One region of the Azospirillum sp. VT-I1 genome, then DNA from elsewhere that is predicted to be linked to it. Evidence: predicted binding sites of a transcription regulator. Region 1 holds the regulator's gene; the other holds the start of a gene.
The links. The regulator LexA, encoded in region 1, represses DNA repair genes until DNA is damaged. The targets are predictions, from matches to a motif close to ATGTTCTANTTTGGTTC.
Positions count from the first base shown of each region.

Region 1 (5,822 bases):
CGACATGCTGGTCTGCCCGCCCTTCCCGCTGCTGTTCCCGGTGGGGGAGGCCATCGCCGACAGCCCGCTGGCGCTGGGCGGCCAGGACTGCGCGCCGAAGACCTCCGGCGCCCACACCGGCGACGTGGCCCCGACCATGCTGAAGGACGCCGGCTGCCGTTTCGTCATCCTCGGCCATTCGGAGCGCCGTGCCGACCATGGCGAGAGCGACGCCGTGGTCAACGCCAAGGCGGTCGCCGCCCACAAGGAGAGCCTCGTCGCCATCATCTGCGTCGGCGAGACGGAGGCGCAGCGCGACGCCGGTCAGGCGAATGCCGTGGTGTCGGGCCAGCTCGCCGGCTCCATCCCCGCCGGTGCGGATGCGGAGAACACCGTCATCGCCTATGAGCCGGTCTGGGCCATCGGCACCGGCAAGACCGCGACTCCGGACGACGTAAGGGCGATGCACGCCCACATCCGCGCCGAGCTGGCCGGCAAGATCGCCGACCCGGACAAGGTGCGCATCCTCTACGGCGGCTCGGTCAAGCCCGGCAACGCGGCGGAGCTGATGGCGGTGGACAATGTCGACGGCGCGCTGGTCGGCGGCGCCTCGCTGAAGGCCGACGATTTCTGGGGCATCGCCACCGCCTGCCGCTGATACCGAAGGCCGGTGTCAGCCATGCCGCGAACGGATACGGCATAGGTATTTTGGCGCTGGCATATCGCGCGGCTCCGCGGTACAAACAGTGGGCGCGCGCCACGGGCCCTTAAGACGGCCTGTGGCGCGCTATTCGATTTTTGGGATGGGTGTGGGGTGAGCATCGCATGGAATCGGTGATTCTGGTTATTCACCTGCTGATCGCCATCGGGCTGGTCGGCGTGATCCTGATCCAGCGGTCGGAAGGCGGCGGGCTCGGCATCGGCGGCGGCACCATGGGCGGCATGATGAGCACCCGCGGAACGGCCAATCTGCTGACGCGGACCACCGGCATCCTGGCCGCCTGCTTCTTCGCCACCAGCATCGTGCTGGCGATCCTGGCCGGTGGGCATTCTCGCCCGGCGTCGATCATCGACAGCCTGCCGACGGCGCCCGCGCAGTCGACCGCTCCGGCGGCCCCGGCGCAGCCTGCCGCTCCGGCCCAACCCGCGCCGCCGGTGGCCCAGTAAAGGGATCACCCCAGCAGCGCACGGGTACGAGCGAACAGCGAGGCGGCCTCCCCGAAGCCGCCTCTTTCTTTTGAGGGCCGACGTTCGCGGCGCCACGTCACGGCGGCATCACGGCGGCGACCCTTCGGGGGACGTTGAACATCTCTCCCCTCTGGGGAGAAGCACGATCCATCCCCTCTGGGGAGAAGGACAATTCCGTCCCCTATGGGGACATCAGCCATCCGTCCCCCCACGGGGACATGGAACAGCTCTCAAGCTCTTCGGACGGACATGACTCGCTACATCTTCATCACCGGTGGCGTCGTTTCTTCGCTGGGCAAAGGTCTGGCGTCGGCGGCGCTTGGGGCGCTTCTCCAGGCGCGCGGCTACAAGGTGCGTCTGCGCAAGCTGGACCCGTACCTGAACGTCGATCCCGGCACGATGAGCCCCTACCAGCACGGCGAGGTCTTCGTGACCGACGACGGGGCTGAGACGGACCTGGACCTCGGCCATTACGAGCGTTTCACCGGCGTGTCGGCCCGCAAGGGCGACAACATCACCACCGGCCGCATCTATTCCACCGTGATCGCCAAGGAGCGGCGCGGCGACTATCTGGGCGGGACCGTCCAGGTCATTCCGCACATCACCGACGAGATCAAGGAGTTCATCCGTGCCGACGCGACGGATGAGGATTTCGTCCTGATCGAGATCGGCGGCACGGTGGGCGACATCGAGTCGCTGCCCTTCCTGGAGGCGATCCGCCAGTTCGGCAACGAGGTCGGGCAGGAGAACGTCCTCTACATCCACCTGACCCTGCTGCCCTACATCCCGACCGCCGGCGAGCTGAAGACCAAGCCGACCCAGCATTCGGTGAAGGAGCTGCTGAGCGTCGGCATCCAGGCCAACATCCTGCTGTGCCGCGCCGACCGTCCGATTCCGGAGAACGAGCGCAAGAAGATCGCGCTGTTCTGCAACATCCGTCCGGAGCGGGTGATCGCGGCGCTGGACGTCGATTCGATCTATCAGGTGCCGATCAGCTACCACGAGGAAGGCTTCGACACCCAGGTCCTGAGCTATTTCGGCCTGCCGACCGACAAGGAGCCGGACCTGTCGCGCTGGACCCGCATCATGGAGCGGGTGCGCAAGCCGCAGGGCGAGGTCACCATCGCGGTGGTCGGCAAGTACATCAGCCTGCTCGACAGCTACAAGTCGCTGGCCGAGGCGCTGACCCACGGCGGCATCGCCAACAACGTCAAGGTCAACCTCGACTGGATCGATTCGGAGATCTTCGAGGATGACGACGCGGCGGTGAAGCGTCTGGAGAACGTCCACGGCATCCTGGTGCCGGGCGGCTTCGGCTCGCGCGGGACGGAAGGCAAGATCCGGGCGGCCAAGTTCGCTCGCGAGCGCAAGGTGCCCTATTTCGGCATCTGCTTCGGCATGCAGATGGCGGTGATCGAAGCCGCCCGCAACATGGCGAAGATTGAGGATGCCGGCTCCACCGAGCTGGGCAAGCCGGGCAACCCGGTCGTCGGCCTGATGACGGAGTGGATGCGCGGCAACACGCTGGAGCGCCGCGGCGAGGCCGGCGACCTGGGCGGCACGATGCGGCTGGGCGCCTATCCGGCCAAGCTGCAGGAAGGCAGCAAGGTCGCCGAGGTCTACGGCACCACCGACATCTCCGAACGGCACCGTCACCGCTATGAGGTGAACGTGTACTACAAGGAGCGTCTGGAGCGCTGCGGCATGCGGTTCAGCGGCCTGTCGCCGGACGGGGAACTGCCGGAGATCGTCGAGATTCCCGACCATCCCTGGTTCATCGGCGTACAGTTCCACCCGGAACTGAAGTCCAAGCCGTTCGAGCCCCATCCGCTGTTCACCGCCTTCATCAAGGCGGCCATCGACCAGAGCCGGCTCGTCTGAGGAGCGTGGGGGGCGACGTCAGCCCCCACCCTTACCTTCCCCGGCATTGCGGGAAAGGCGAGGGTGGAGGCTGACCGACGCAACTGGTCAGTACTTCCGGACCAGGCCGACCAGCTTGCCCTGCACACGGACACGGTCGGCGCCGAAGATGCGGGTTTCATAGGCGGCGTTGGCGGGTTCCAGGGCGATGGTGTTGCCCTTGCGGCGCAGACGCTTCAGCGTCACCTCGCCCTCGTCGACCAGAGCGACGACGATGGTGCCGTTTTCAGCGGCGTCGCAGCGCTGGATGATGATGGTGTCATGGTCGAGAATACCGGCCTCGATCATCGAGTCGCCGGAGACCTCCAGCGCGTAATGGTCGCCGCTGGTCAGCATCGAGGCAGGAATATCCACGAAGGCGCTGTTGTCGCGCAGGGCCTCGATCGGCGTGCCGGCGGCGATGCGCCCGTACAGCGGCAACTGCACCGTCTCGTTGGCAGCCGCCGGGGTCGGGGCAGGGGGAGCGGTGTCGCGGCCGGCGAAGGCGAAGTCGCCCTTGATGACGTTGGGCTGGAATTTCGGCTTGGGCGCCGTGCGAGAGCGGGCGGCGTCCAGCCCCTCGGGCAGGCGCAGAACCTCCAGCGCGCGGGCGCGGTGGGGCAGGCGGCGGATGAAGCCGCGTTCCTCGAGCCCCGTGATGAGACGGTGGATGCCCGACTTGGACTTCAGCCCCAGGGCGTCCTTCATCTCGTCGAACGACGGCGAAACCCCGCCCTGGCCAAGCCGTTCGTGGATGAACAGCAGCAATTCGTGCTGCTTGCGCGTGAGCATGGATGCCTCCCGGCCGTGGCCAGACTGAAGATGGAACAAAAACTAAACGTTGCTCCATGTTCTAGTTTGGTTCCTGCCGCGCGTCAAGTCCCCCATCGACCCGATTTCGAAGGTGAATGGAACATTCGAAACAGCATGCAGCAGTTTTCGGGCTGCTGTTCATTGTTGAATCCGATGATTTGGACCGGAGACTTGACTGGTTTGGCGGCGGTCAGATGCTGAGCGCACCATCGGTCAGGAGAAGCACGCTCACCATGGCGCCGGCCGGTTCCGGATCGGCGTTGGGCGGGCGCGGGATCAGGCAGTCGGCCTGGGCGTAGAGCGAGGTGATGGCGCTGTCCTGCCGGGCAAAGGGCGTGACGGTCAGGACGCCGTCGGCGCCGGCGGCGAGGGTGGCGCGCAGAAACTCCTCGCGCCGGTCGTTCGCCTTCAGCGCGGTGGTCAGCCGGGCGCGCAGCGGCGGCCGGTCGTCCTCCGGCGGCAGCCCCTGCAGCAGACGCAGGACCGGGCGCAGGAACAGGACGGCGGTGACGCCGGTGGATACCGGGTTGCCGGGCAGGCCCAGCAGCGGCACCCCACCGGCCCGGCCGAACATCAGCGCCTTGCCCGGTCGCATCGCCACCGTCTGCACCTCCAGCGCCACGCCGCGGTCGGCCAGCACGTCGCGCACGAGGTCGTAATCGCCATGGGCCGCACCGCCGGTGGTGACCAGCATGTCACAGCCGGCGGCCCCCTTCGCCAAGGCGGCCACACTGTCGGCCGTGTCCTTGGCGACGCCGAGATTGTGGGCGAGCCCGCCCTGGGCTGTCACCAGTGCGCAGAGGCCTAGCGCATTTGTGCTGACGATCTGGCTCGGCCCCAGCGGGTCGCCGGGCAGGGCGATCTCGTCGCCGGTGGCGAGGATGGCGATGCGCGGCCGGCGGTGGACCGACAGCCAGGGCACGTTGCCGCCGGCGGCCAGGGCGATGTCGCGGGCGGTCAGGCGGCGGCCCTTCGGCAGAAGCTCCTGCCCATGGGCGAAGTCGAAGCCGGCCTGACGGACGAAGCGGCCGGCGGCGACGGCCCGGCCGATCCGGACCGTCGTATCGTCGGCGTTGCAATCCTCCTGCATCACCACGGCGTCGGCACCATCGGGCAGGGGCGCGCCGGTGAAGATGCGCACAGCCTCGCCGGGGCCGACGCTGCCGCCGAAGGCATGGCCGGCGGAGGATTCGCCGATGCGGCGCAGCGGGATGGGGGTCTCGGCGGTCGCGGCGGCGATGTCGGCGGCGCGCACGGCCCAGCCATCCATCGCGGCGGCGTGGAAGGGCGGCTGGGTCAGCCGGGCGATGACCGGTTCGGCCAGCACGCGGCCGAGCGCGTCGGGCAGGGCGACCGTCTCCGCCGGCAGAGGGGCGAAGGCCGACAGGATGCGGGCGCGCGCCTCTGCGACGGAGATCATGGCGTCAGGCTCCGGCCAGCGGAACGCCGGCGGCAGCGCCCCATTCGCCGCTCTTGCCGCCGGCCTTGTGCAGCAGGCGCACGTCGGTGATGGTCATGCCGCGGTCCACCGCCTTGCACATGTCGTACACGGTCAGCGCGGCGACGGTGACGGCGGTCAGCGCCTCCATCTCCACGCCGGTTTGGCCCTTCAGCTTGCAGGTGGCGGTCACGTCCACCGCGTTGCGCGCCGGATCGCAGGTGAGGTCGACCTTGACCGAGGTCAGCATCAGCGGGTGGCACAGCGGGATCAGATCCGGCGTGCGCTTGGCCCCCATGATGCCGGCCAGCCGGGCGACCGACAGCACGTCGCCCTTCTTCACCCCGCCCTGCATGATGAGAGCCAGCGTTTCCGTCTGCATCAGCACGGTGGCCGCGGCGGTGGCGGTGCGTTCGGTGTCCGCCTTGTCGGACACGTCGACCATCACCGCTTTGCCCTCGGCGTCGAAATGGGTGAAGCCGCTCATGCGACGGTCTCCCGCAGG
Region 1 is NZ_CP168800.1:512,347-518,168, reverse strand. It holds gene tpiA (triose-phosphate isomerase) at 1-637, shown strand, start outside; gene secG (preprotein translocase subunit SecG) at 805-1,146, shown strand; gene AB8P05_RS02430 (CTP synthase) at 1,417-3,048, shown strand; gene lexA (transcriptional repressor LexA) at 3,136-3,858, opposite strand; gene AB8P05_RS02420 (molybdopterin molybdotransferase MoeA) at 4,070-5,299, opposite strand; gene moaC (cyclic pyranopterin monophosphate synthase MoaC) at 5,304-5,804, opposite strand; gene AB8P05_RS02410 (GNAT family N-acetyltransferase) at 5,801-5,822, opposite strand, start outside.

Region 2 (5,822 bases), 1.1 Mb from region 1:
CAGCGGCACCGCCCTGCGACACGATCCTGTGGATGACGGTGACGGCCGGCGGCGCCGGCATGGACAAGCCGGTGATCCTGTGGATCAACGACGGGCTGATGGCGATCTTCTTTCGGTCCATGCCGGTTGAGGATTGTCGGCAAGGATTTCCGGTCATGATATTTGTTGGGTGTGCGAACTTTGCGCGCCGGGGGCGGAACCCGCGGGGGAGGTGGCGGGTTCTTCCCTTGCGGGCATTCGCGCGTCAGACGCGTGACCGACAGATCGGGGGACTTGCGATGATCGACGCCATCCGCACACGCCGGCGCAACCTTGCCGAAGACCCCCGCCGGGCGGCTCCGGCAGCACGGTCCCCATCGATTTCCAGCGGCTGGAGCGGCTCCGCCGCCTGTCCCGGCTGATGGACACCCGCTGGCGCATTCCCTTCACCCGCATCCCCATCGGTCTGGACGGGATCGCCAGCATCGTGCCGGTGGCCGGCGATACGGCGACCGCGGTGGTTTCCGCCTACATCATCATGGAAGCGGCCCGTTTCGACCTGCCCAAGGCGCTGCTGGCCCGCATGGCCTTCAACGTCGCGCTGGACTGGGCGGCGGGGTCGATCCCGGTGGTGGGGACCGTGTTCGACATCGCCTTCAAGGCCAACCGGGCCAACCTGAACCTGCTGCACGAGCATCTGGAACAGCGCCTGGCCGCCGCCGCCGCGAAGCGCTGAAAAGGCCGGTTCCCGCGGTCTTGACGTGGATCAAGGCGGGGGTGGGGTGGCTGCGGCACTCTGTCGCTCATGAACGCCATCACCGCCCTGGCCGTGAAGCCGGCCCCCGCCAATCCGTCCCATTCCCATGGTGTAGATGCCGCGCTGCTCGCCAAGTATGACGGGCTGCGGGTGCCGCGCTACACCAGCTACCCGACCGCGCCGCACTTCACGCCCGAGGTGAACGGCGACGTATACGGTGGCTGGCTGGAGGCGATCGATCCCGCGCGCTCCGGATCGCTCTACCTGCATGTGCCCTTCTGCCAGAAGATGTGCTGGTACTGCGGCTGCCACACCAAGATCGTCGCGCGATATGAGCCGATCGCCGAGTATCTCGGCCATATGCGGCGCGAGATCGCCATGGTGGCCGACCGCATCCCCGGCCGGCTGGCGGTGCGCCACATCCATTTCGGCGGCGGCACCCCGACCATGATGGCGCCCGCCGATTTCGAGGCGATGATCGCGCTGCTGCGCACCCGCTTCGACATCGCCGCCGACGCCGAGCTGGCGGTGGAGATCGACCCCCGCACCCTGACGGCGGAGATGGCGGCGGCGCTGGGCCGTTCCGGCGTCAACCGCGCCTCGCTGGGCGTGCAGGATTTCGACGGGACGGTGCAGGAGGCGATCAACCGCGTCCAGCCGCGCGCCGTGACCGAGCAGGCGCTGGCCTGGCTGAAGCAGGCCGGCATCGCCAGCGTCAACCTCGACCTGATGTACGGCCTGCCGCACCAGTCGGTGGAGAGCGTCACCCGCTCCGCCCGGATCGCGCTGGAGATGGCGCCCGACCGGCTGTCGGTCTTCGGCTACGCCCATGTGCCGTGGATGAAGACCCACCAGAAGAAGATCGACGAATCGGTGCTGGCCGATTCGCTCGGCCGGTGGGAGCAGTTCGCCGCCATTGGCGACACGCTGGCCGCCGCCGGCTACAGCGCCATCGGTCTCGACCATTTCGCCCGCCCCGGCGACGAGCTGGCGGTGCAGCAGGAGGAGGGGCGGCTGGGCCGCAACTTCCAGGGCTACACCACCGACGACGCCGAGATTCTGCTGGGCTTCGGCTCCTCCTCCATCGGCGCGCTGCCGCAGGGTTATGTGCAGAACGCCGTGCCCTTCGACCATTACGCCACCGCCATCGAGGAAGGCCGCCTGCCCACCGGCAAGGGCATCGCGCTGACCACGGACGACAAGGTGCGGCGCGACCTGATCATGCGGCTGATGTGCGACCTGTCGGTCGACACCGCCGCCATCGCCCGTGCCCACGGGTTGGCCGAATCCGCCTTCGACGCCGAGCTGGAGGGCATGGCCGATCTGGTCGCCGACGGCGTCGCGGTGGTGGAGGGGCGTCGCGTCCATGTGCCGGAGAGCGCCCGTCCCCTGATGCGCATCGTCGCCGCCCGCTTCGACACCCACCTGTCCAAGGGGGCCGGGCGGCACAGCCGGGCGGTCTGACAAACGCGCTTCAGAAAGAAAAGGCGGCCGGCGCCACCCGCCGACCGCCTTTTCCCGTGCCGCGCATCCGAACCCACACGTCTACGCGGCAACCTCGTGGATGCCCTGTGTCCAAGTCCGCTCCACGACATGCCCGTCCGGCCGGTGTCGTTGCGGTGCCTGTTGTCGAGATACGTGGGCCGGGGGTGAACTCCTGCGCTCCGGCTACGGCTCCGTGTCCGGCCGCCCCAAAAAGCGCATAGCGTCCCCGGTTGCGCTGCGGTGGCGAAGGGGCCCCCGTCTCCTGTATGGTCGCGCCGAAGGCCGATTGCCTTCCTGCCTTCACTCTGCCCCCGTCCAAGGTGAGCGATGATCCGGCGCGTGCGTACCCTTCCGCTGATTGTGGCCCTGGTCACGCTGACGGTTCCCGGCTGCATGCCGTACCAGCGCATCCCCAACCCGCCGACCGTGCGCACCGCGCCCGACACCGGGGCCGGGCTGGAGCCGATGTATGGGGAGTGGCAGGTAGACAGATCGACCCCGGTCTATGCGCAGCCCGCCGCCGGGTCGGGCGTCGTCGCCACGCTGGGCGCCGGGCAGGCGGTCAGCACGCTGGGCCGGGTGCGCAACAGCGACTGGGTGGCGGTGAAGGCCGGCGGCTCCACCGCCTATGTCCGGCTGCACCTGCTGAGCCTGAAGGGCAACACCCCGCGCGGCAGCCGCGGCACCTCCACCACCCTGGAAAAGCCCGTCGACAATGCCGGCCCGACCATCAAGGCGGCACCGCGCGGCAAGATCGGCGCCACCCCCATCGCCAACTGACCCGTCCGGCACATCCGGTCACAGGACAAGACTGGAGTCGCAGACTCCCACTCGACAAGGCTCCGTGATAGAACATATCAGGAACATATGCCTGTCGAGCGGAGCCGAGTCATGTCCAGCCTGCCATCCCCTTCCATGCCCGCGGACCCTGCGCCGCGCGACCGTGCCGGCGTGCTGGCCGACCTGCGCGCGCGCATTCGGCGGATCGAAGGGGCGGGCGGGGAGGGAGGGCGGATGCTGCCCTTCGGGGTGGAGGCGATCGACGCGCATCTGCCCGACGGCGGCCTGCCGCTGGGCTGCCTGCATGCGGTGGCGGCGGAGGATCCGGGGGCGGGCACCGGCTTCGCCGCCACGCTGCTGGGCCGGCTGGCGACGCCGAAGGCGCCGGCATTGTGGATCCTGCGCGGGCGCGACCTCTATGCGCCGGGGCTGGCGGCCTATGGGCTGACGCCGGACCGGCTGGTGGCGGTGCGGGCGGTGCGGGCGGTCGATGCGCTGTGGGCGATGGAGGAGGCGCTGCGCTGCTCCGCCCTGTCGGCGGTGCTGGGGGAGCTGGAGGGGCTGGACCTCACCGCCAGCCGGCGGCTGCAGCTGGCCGCCGAATCGTCGGGGGTAACCGGCTTCCTGCTGGACCTGGGCGCAGGCGTGCCGGGCCGCAGGAATGCGCATCGGCCGGAGGGGCTCAGCGCCGCGGTGACCCGCTGGCGGCTGGATGCGGCACCCAGCCGGGATGAGGAGGAGGATGCGGCTCCACGCCCGGCCGGAGGGCTGCCGGGATTGGGGGCGCCGTGCTGGTCCGTCGCGCTGGAACGCTGCCGCGGCGGCCGTCCGGGCCGCTGGACCCTCGTCCGTGAGGAGGATGGCCTCCGCGAAGAGGAGGGTTGGCGCGCCGCTGGGAAACCCGACGCCGGAGATCTCAAGGCCGGCAGTCCGTGGCAGATGTCCGACACCCGACAGTCAGGCCGGGAAAGCCGCTTGTCGGATCACCGCCCGGCTGCGGCCGGCCGGTGAGTGCCGGTCAGTAGTTGGTCGCCCAGTCGGGTTCGCGGCGGGCGGCCTGCTCCGAGTCGTCCGGCTCGGTCATCCAGCGGGGATCGTCGGCGTCCAGCGGCGCGTAGAGCGGCAGCTGGCGGGCGAATTCCGCGCTGTCGGCATCGCGGCGCTGCTTCAGCAGGCGGTCGGCAAGGTGGGCGGGCAGCATGGCAGGTCTCCTTCTGAGCGCCGGATGGCACCGCGGATCAGCCTGACAAGGCCGGTCCTGGCCCACCCGTCGTCCTGTTTGCCTGGATGATAGCTACGCAAGTTCCAGGCCAGCTGTTAAGCGCGTCACACGAGTTCCATGACACACGACTAAGTCTCTACAAACGGTTTATACGAAGCCACTTTGAACCCACATGAACCGGTATGACACGGGATATGGTCGGGGGGATCTGTCGTACATGCCGTGGCGGCGCCCCCCGTTCGGCCGGCAGCCGCCGCTCAGCGAGTGAGATGTGTTCCCTTCCGCGCCGTTCCAACCCATATTCGCGGCCAATCCCCTTCAAGGAATGCGTACCTCCCATGCACAGCGCCCCCGCACCCGAGTCTTGCCCGACCTGCCTAAAACCTAATCACCTGTGCATTTGCGAGGCAGTGCAGCCGATCGACAACGGCGTGTTCCTGCTGATCCTGCAGCACCCGCAGGAGAAGCGGGAGAATCTCGGCACCGCCCAGATCGCCCATCTGCAGTTCGCCAATTCGATGGTGAAGGTCGGGCTGAGCTGGCCGGGGCTGAAGCGCATCCTGGGGCGGGAGGTCGATCCCAAGCGCTGGGGCGTCCTGTATCTCGGCCCGGTGAAGGAGGGCGGCGCCCCGCGGGCCGAGGTGGCGGTGGTCGACAAGAACGGCCAGCCGCTGCGCGACAGCGCCGAGATCCTGGAGGATCTGGAGGGCGTCATCGTCCTGGACGGCACCTGGAGCCAGGCCAAGACCCTGTGGTGGCGCAATGCCTGGCTGCTGAAATGCCGCCGCATCGTGCTGAACCCGCAGTTCCGCTCGCTCTATGGGCAGGCGCGCAAGGAGCCGCGGCGCGACAGCGTCTCCACCCTGGAGGCCGGCGCCTTCCTGCTGTCGCGGCTGGAGGGTGATCAGGCGATCCTGGACACCGCGCTGAAGCCCTTCTCGCTGCTGCTGAAGAAGCTGCGCCAGCCCCGCCCGCGCCCGGCGCAGCCCCCGCGCGACGATGCCGGCGGCACCGCGGATGGCGGCGAGGCGGATGGAAGCGACGGGGGCGGGGAGGGCTGATCTCCTTCGGCGCATCTCCTTCGATCGATTGCACCGGTGCAACGAACCGGCACCTGGGCTGTTGATGATGGATGAGAGGGCCGGGACCTGCCCGGCCGCGACATCCATCAGACCGAAGGAAGGAGACGCACCATGCGAGGCATCCTGCTGTGGCTGGTCGGCATTCCGATCCCGATCATCATCCTGCTGTACCTGTTCAACGTGCTCTGAGCGAAGCCGTCGGGGCCAAGGCCCGCATACGAACGGTTGCCGGGTTGACGGGGGCGCGGCGCGGGGTGCCAAATGCGGCCCCCGGCCCCGCGTTTCCCCCTTCATCCGCAATCGAACGAGAGAATGATGGCCAGCGATTTCGTTCCCTTCGGCCTGACCGTCTGCGGTCTCAGCGAGCTGTGCAATTTCGGCGGCGGCAAGGTCAGCCATGTGCTGTCCATCCTCGACCCCGAAATGACGGAGCCGAGCGACTTCGGCGATTACGGCGAGCATGAGCGGCTGGAGCTGCGCTTCCACGACATCATCGAGCCGACCCGCGGCCAGATCG
Region 2 is NZ_CP168800.1:1,608,345-1,614,166, reverse strand. It holds gene AB8P05_RS07765 (DUF4112 domain-containing protein) at 401-715, shown strand; gene hemN (oxygen-independent coproporphyrinogen III oxidase) at 785-2,200, shown strand; gene AB8P05_RS07755 (SH3 domain-containing protein) at 2,561-3,001, shown strand; gene AB8P05_RS07750 (ImuA family protein) at 3,113-4,012, shown strand; gene AB8P05_RS07745 (hypothetical protein) at 4,020-4,202, opposite strand; gene AB8P05_RS07740 (DTW domain-containing protein) at 4,634-5,284, shown strand; gene AB8P05_RS07735 (tyrosine phosphatase family protein) at 5,621-5,822, shown strand, end outside.
Region 2: AB8P05_RS07750 (ImuA family protein) is a predicted target of LexA. The motif match lies at 3,072-3,088, and genes of this name have one in related genera.